2 regions of the Streptomyces sp. NPDC091377 genome follow, and region 2 is predicted to be linked to the other one. Evidence: riboswitches for the same ligand, from Rfam matches in the RefSeq annotation. Region 2 holds a riboswitch; the other holds the start of a gene.
The links. A riboswitch is a leader RNA that binds a small molecule or an ion and turns the genes downstream of it on or off. The one in region 2 is predicted to bind S-adenosylmethionine.
Positions count from the first base shown of each region.

Region 1: another riboswitch for S-adenosylmethionine. It lies ahead of thrC (threonine synthase); the one in region 2 lies ahead of ACIQNG_RS30260 (aminotransferase class V-fold PLP-dependent enzyme).

Region 1 is NZ_JBIVUE010000032.1:16,603-20,007, reverse strand. Features, by position in the region: gene thrC (threonine synthase) at 60-1,349, opposite strand; SAM riboswitch class I at 1,368-1,525, opposite strand; gene ACIQNG_RS37610 (glucosyl-3-phosphoglycerate synthase) at 1,719-2,663, shown strand; gene ACIQNG_RS37605 (trehalose-6-phosphate synthase) at 2,792-3,405, shown strand, end outside.
Region 2 is NZ_JBIVUE010000017.1:92,686-96,090, forward strand. Features, by position in the region: gene ACIQNG_RS30250 (cytochrome bc complex cytochrome b subunit) at 1-107, shown strand, start outside; gene trpD (anthranilate phosphoribosyltransferase) at 271-1,335, shown strand; SAM riboswitch class IV at 1,741-1,857, shown strand; gene ACIQNG_RS30260 (aminotransferase class V-fold PLP-dependent enzyme) at 2,021-3,382, shown strand; gene ACIQNG_RS30265 (glycerate kinase) at 3,337-3,405, opposite strand, start outside.

The DNA.
Region 1 (3,405 bases), on a different contig from region 2:
TGCTCGCCCCCGGCAGGGGCGCGGGACGGATGAAGGCAGGGCCCGAGGGCCCGTCGGCCCTAGCCCAGTCCGGCCTCGCGGAACGAGTCCAGGCTGGGCCGGATGGTCGCGGTCAGCCCGGTGTCGGCGACGGCGTCCAGCGTCTTGAGTCCGTCCCCGGTGTTCAGCACGACCGTGGTCAGCGAGGGGTCGAGCAGACCGTTCTCGATCAGCTTCCTCGTCACACCGACCGTCACCCCGCCCGCCGTCTCGGCGAAGATCCCCTCGGTCCGGGCGAGCAGCCGGATCGCGTCCACGACCTGCTCGTCCGTCACGTCCTCCACCGCGCCACCGGTACGGCGGGCGATGTCCAGGACGTAGGGGCCGTCCGCCGGGTTGCCGATGGCCAGCGACTTGGCGATGGTGTTCGGCTTCTGCGGGCGCACCACGTCGTGCCCGGCCTTGAACGCGGCCGACACCGGTGAGCAGCCCTCGGCCTGCGCGCCGAAGATCTTGTAGGGCCGGTCCTCGACCAGACCCAGGGCGATCAGCTCCTTGAGCCCCTTGTCGATCTTCGTGAGCTGGGAGCCGGAGGCGATCGGCACCACGAGCTGGTCGGGCAGCCGCCAGCCGAGCTGCTCGCAGATCTCGTACGCCAGGGTCTTGGAACCCTCGGCGTAGTAGGGCCGCAGATTGACGTTGACGAAGCCCCAGCCCTCGCCGGCCGGGTCGCCGATCAGCTCGGAGCAGAAGCGGTTGACGTCGTCGTAGTTGCCCTCGATGCCGACCAGCTCGCCGCCGTAGACCGCGGCCATGACGACCTTGCCCTGCTCCAGGTCGTGCGGGATGAACACACAGGAGCGCAGCCCGGCGCGCGCGGCGGCGGCGCCGACGGCGCCGGCGAGGTTGCCGGTGGAGGAGCAGGACAGGGTGGTGAAGCCGAAGGCGCGGGCCGCTTCCAGGGCCTGCGCGACGACCCGGTCCTTGAAGGAGTGGGTCGGGTTGCCGGAGTCGTCCTTGACGAAGAGGCCGCCGGTGACACCCAGCTCACGGGCGAGGTTGTCGGCCTTGACCAGCTTGGTCCAGCCGGGGTTGAGGTTCGGCTTGTCGGCGACGTCCGCCGGGACCGGGAGCAGCGGGGCGTACCGCCAGATGTTCGCGGGGCCGGCCTCGATCCGCCGGCGCAGTGCCTCGGTGTCGTAGCCCGAGAAATCGTATGCGGTCTCCAGCGGGCCGAAACACTCCTCGCAGGCGAAGACCGGGCCGAGCGGGACGCGGTGGCCGCATTCCCGGCAGGACAGGCCGGAGGCGGGTCCGAGATCGACGGTGGGGGCGGAAGTGCCGTGGTTCGCGACAGTCTGCACAGCCATGTGAGGCGAGGCCCTTTCTCCTCATCTTCCTCACGACGCATCTCGTCGTGAGACGGATTTGGCACCTTCCCGAGCCGGGAGCCTCGCGACGACGATCGTCAGTGATCGGTACGAGACCGGCTGGAGGGTTGCCGGGGCTTCATCGGGCCGTTTCCCTCTGCCCCTCTGGATGAGCTGTATGCGGTTATATGAGCGGTTGTGGATGCTGCGGACCTCCGACATGCGATGGTCATCAGCGTTGTTCAAGACTGTAACCGAAGGCCAGGACAGTTGAGATAGCCGTCCGAACCGCGAGATGGATCACATCCCGCGGTGAGATCCCTGTCATGCGTCCGAGCAGTGATCCGAAACAGTGAGGAGCCACGGACCGTGCTGGAAGAAGTCGAGCGCTGGCTGAGGACCCGCACCTGGTCGTCGTCCGACCGCCCGCTCCACCGTGTTCTGGCCGCCAAGCGCGCGACGGGCCAGACGGTCAGTGTGGTGCTGCCCGCGCTGAACGAGGCGGCGACCGTCGGTGACATCGTCGCCGTGATCCGCCGGGACCTGATGGTCCAGGTGCCGCTCGTGGACGAGATCGTGGTCGTGGACTCGGGCTCCACCGACCGCACCGCCGAGGTGGCCGCCGCCGCGGGGGCCCGGGTGGTGCACCGGGACGCGATCCTGCCGAGGATCCCGGCCGTGCCCGGCAAGGGCGAGGTGCTGTGGCGCTCGCTGCTGGTCACCTCCGGCGACATCGTCTGTTTCATCGACGCCGACCTCAGGGACTTCACCTCCGGATTCGTCTCCGGGATCGTCGGCCCGCTGCTCACCGAGCCCGGGGTCCAGCTGGTCAAGGGGATGTACGACCGTCCGCTCGCCGGCGCGGCCGGGCAGGGCGGCCGGGTCACCGAGCTGATGGCCCGCCCGCTGCTGAATCTGCACTGGCCCCAGCTGGCCGGCTTCGTCCAGCCGCTCGGCGGCGAGTACGCGGCCCGGCGCGCGCTGCTGGAGCGGCTGCCGTTCCCGGTGGGGTACGGGGTGGAGCTGGGCATGCTGGTGGACGCGCTGCACCTGGTCGGTCTGGACGCGCTCGCCCAGGTGGACGTGGGGGTGCGCAAGCACCGGCACCAGGACGGGCAGGCCCTGGGCCGGATGGCCGCCGCGATCTACCGCACCGCCCAGCTCAGGCTGGCCCGCGGCCATCTGGTGCGCCCGGCGATCACCCAGTTCGAGCGGGGCGAGGAGGGCTTCGAGCCGCGGACGTACTCCGTGGACACCGAGGAGCGGCCACCGATGGCCGAGATCGCGGAGTACGCGGCGCGGAAGGTGGCGTGAGGCGGGGCGCCCCGTGCGGGATGCGGCGCTGCGGGTTCCGGTTCCGGTTCCGTTTGCGGCCGGATGCCACGGCGCATGTGCCGGAACCGTACGTTTGAGCGTTTCCGGGGTGGGCTAGGTTCAGGCGTATGGCTGCAACCCTCGGTGCTGCTCGGGTCCTGGTCGCCTCCAACCGCGGCCCCGTCTCCTACGACGTCCGCGACGACGGGACGCTGCACGCCAGACGCGGCGGCGGCGGACTGGTGTCCGGGCTGTCCGCGATCGGGCCGGACACGGAAGCCCTGTGGGTGTGCTCGGCCCTCGGCGAGGGCGACCGGCAGGCCGTACGGCAGGGCGTCGGCGAACCGGGTGTCCGGATGCTGGACATCCCGGCCGAGGTGCACGCCGACGCCTACAACGGCATCGCCAACTCGGTCCTCTGGTTCGTCCACCACATGCTGTACCAGACCCCGCTGGAGCCCGTCTTCGACGCGGAGTTCCGGCGGCAGTGGGCGGCGTACGAGACCTACAACCGGGCCTTCGCCGAGGCGCTCGCGGCGGAGGCGGCCGAGGGCGCGGCGGTCCTGGTCCAGGACTACCACCTGGCGCTGGTGCCGGGCCTGCTGCGCGCGCTCCGCCCCGACCTGCGCATTTCTCACTTCTCCCACACCCCGTGGGCGCCGCCGGAGTACTTCCGGATGCTGCCGCGGGACATCGCCGGGCAACTGCTGCGCGGCATGCTGGGCGCGGACCGGCTGGGCTT
Region 2 (3,405 bases):
AGCTCCGCGCCAAGCTCAGCAAGGCGTACTACGGAGAGGACTCGCAGATCCCGAAGCCGACGGCCGAGGAGTACAAGGAGATCACGAGCGGCCACGGCCACCACTGATCCCCGCGCGTTCGCCACACACCGAGGGCCCCGCTCCAGCCGGAGCGGGGCCCTCGTCCGTGGTACGGACGCCCGTCCGGACCTCCGCCCCGGCTGGATAGGGTGGACCCGCAAGGGCAGACCCGTCCCGCCGACGGCGCGGGACCTCACCCAGGAGCGGCTGATGAGCGCTGTGACCCCCGCTGGAGGCGACACCGCGGCGGGCCGTTCCTGGCCCGGCGTACTGAACTCGCTGCTGTACGGACGCGACCAGAGCGCCGACGCCACGGCCTGGGCGATGGACCGGATCATGCGCGGCGAGGCGACCGACGCGCAGATCGCCGGATTCGTCGTGGCACTGCGCGCCAAGGGCGAGACCGTGGAGGAGATCAACGGTCTGGTCCGGGCGATGTACGAGCACGCCCACGTGATCGAGGTGCCCGGCCGCACCGTCGACATCGTCGGCACCGGCGGCGACGGCGCCAAGACCGTCAACATCTCCACCATGTCGGCGATCGTGGTGGCCGGCACCGGCGCCACCGTCGTCAAGCACGGCAACCGGGCCGCGTCCTCCGCGTCGGGCGCCTCGGACGTGCTGGAGAAACTGGGCGTGAACCTGGAGCTGACGCCCGCGCGGGTGACCGAGGTGGCCCGTGAGGCCGGGATCACCTTCTGCTTCGCGATCAAGTTCCACCCGGCGTTGCGGCACGCGGGCGCCGCGCGCGGCCAACTCGGGATCCGTACCGTCTTCAACATCCTCGGTCCGCTCACCAACCCCGCCCGGGTGCGTGCCCAGGCCGTCGGGGTCGCCGACCCCCGGATGGCGCCGGTGGTCGCGGGCGTCTTCGCCGAGCGCGGCAACTCCTCGCTGGTCTTCCGGGGCGACGACGGCCTGGACGAGCTGACCGTCACCGCCACGTCCCGGGTGTGGGTGGTGCGCGACGGGAAGGTCACCGAGGAGACCTTCGACCCCCGGGACGTCGGGATCGACCTGGTGCCGGTCGAGGCGCTGCGCGGCGGCGACCCGTCCTTCAACGCGGAGGTCGCGCGGCGGCTGCTGGACGGGGAGCGCGGGCCGGTCCGGGACGCGGTCCTGCTGAACTCGGCGGCTGCGCTGGCCGCGCTGGATCCCACTTCGGCGTCGCTCTCCGAGCAGATCCGGGCGGGGATGGAGAAGGCGGAGCGGGCCATCGACTCGGGGGCGGCGAAGCGGACGTTGGAGCGGTGGGTTGCTGTGAGCAACGGGTAGCTCCGCGGGTCGCTCCGCGGGTTGGTGTCGGGGGGTTGGGGGGCGGGGGTGCGTGGTCGTCTGCGACGGCGTGGGGGGTGGTTGCGCAGTTCCCCGCGCCCCTTGGGGGTGGTGGGTTGGGGTGGGTTGTTGGGTGCGACGGCGTGGGGGGTGGTTGCGCGGTTCCTCGCGCCCCTTGGGGGGTGGTGGGTTGGGGTGGGTTGTTGGGTGCGGCTTCGTGGGGGGTGGTTGCGCGGTTCCTCGCGCCCCTTGGGGGGGGTGGGTTGGGGTGGGTTGTTGGGTGCGGCTTCGTGGGGGCTGGTCGCGCAGTTCCTCGCGCCCCTTGGGGGGGGGCTGGTCCTTGTGGTGCTTTGTTCGGGGTGGGAGTTGCGCTTTGGGGTGGGGGCGTCGTAGATTTTCTGATCAGGTCATGAGCGACAGCCATCAGGCCCCGGCCGGCTGTCCGGCAACCCTCCGTCCGTGGCGGGGTGCCCCGGGTGAAGACCAGGCCGTAGGCAGCGAGGTCTATGGCAAGCGCGGACCCCTCGTGTCACCGGGGTCCCGGTCGTCGAGGAGCCTTTTCGTGAGCAAGCGAATGCGGTAGGGCCGCAGAGCCCCGCCTCCGCATCCCCTTTTTCTTTCTTCGCCCGCGCTTGAGCGTCCCGCTCGTGCGGTGAAGTCCGCCTGCCTTCACGGGAGTTCAGCCATGCCCATTTCCGCCGCCGCCCCGTCCGTCTGCGCCCCGCTGCCCGTGCTCGGGCGGGACGTCACCGTGCCGCTGGTCACCGGGGGCGAGGTGACCTATGCCGCGCTCGACTACGCCGCCAGCGCGCCCGCGCTCCAGCGGGTGTGGGACGACGTGGCGGCCTACGCGCCGTACTACGGCAGCGTGCACCGGGGGGCCGGGTATCTGTCGCAGCTGTCGACCGACCTGTTCGAGAACGCCCGCGCGACCGTCGCCGGGTTCCTCGGCTGCCGGGAGGACGACCAGGTCGTCTTCACCCGGTCCACCACCGACTCCCTGAACCTGCTCGCCGCCGCCCTGCCCGCCGACTGCCAGGTCTTCGTCTTCGAGACCGAGCACCACGCCTCCCTGCTGCCCTGGAAGGACGCCCGCGTCACCTACCTCGACGCCCCGCGCACCCCGCGCCAGGCCGTCGAGACCCTGGAGCGCACCCTCGCCGACCGCGACCCGTACGGCCCCGCCCTGGTCTGTGTCACCGGTGCCTCCAACGTCACCGGCGAGCTGTGGCCGATCAAGGAGCTGGCCGCCGCCGCCCACGCCCACGGCGCCCGGATCGTCCTGGACGCCGCGCAGCTCGCCCCCCACCACCCCGTCTCCGTCACCGACCTCGACGTGGACTGGGTCGCCCTCTCCGGGCACAAGCTGTACGCCCCCTTCGGCTCGGGCGTCCTGGCGGGCCGTGCCGACTGGCTGCGCGCGGCCGACCCCTACCTCGCGGGCGGCGGCGCCAGCCGCAAGGTCACCCGGCGCGCGGACGGGGGAGTGGACGTGGAGTGGCAAGACAGCGCCGCCCGCCATGAGGCCGGCTCGCCCAATGTGATCGGCGTCCACGCCCTCGCCTCCGCCTGCAAGGCGCTCACCGAGGCGGGCTTCGACTCCCTGGTCGCCCGGGAGGAGCGGCTCATCGACACCGTCCGCGCCGGGCTCGCGGACATCCCCGAGGTGCGGATCCTGTCCCTGTTCGGCGACGACGCCCCGCGCGTCGGGGTGATCTCCTTCGTGGTCGACGGCTGGAACAGCTCCCACTTCGCCGCCGCGCTCTCCGCCGAGTACGGCATCGGCGTACGCGACGGACTGTTCTGCGCCCACCCGCTGGTGCGCACCCTGCTGGGCAGCGACCCGCAGACGCAGGGCGAGTGCGGCGCCCCCGAGGCGGCGCCGGGGGAGAAGTCCCTCAACGCCATCCGGGTCAGCTTCGGCGCGGGCACCCCGGACGAGCATGTGGAGCGGTTCGTCCGGGCCGTGCGGGAACTGGTCGCCGACGGTGCCCGCTGGAGCTACCGCACGGTCGACGGCCGCTGCGTCCCGGACACCTCCGCCTGAGCCGGCAGGCGGGCCCCCAGCAC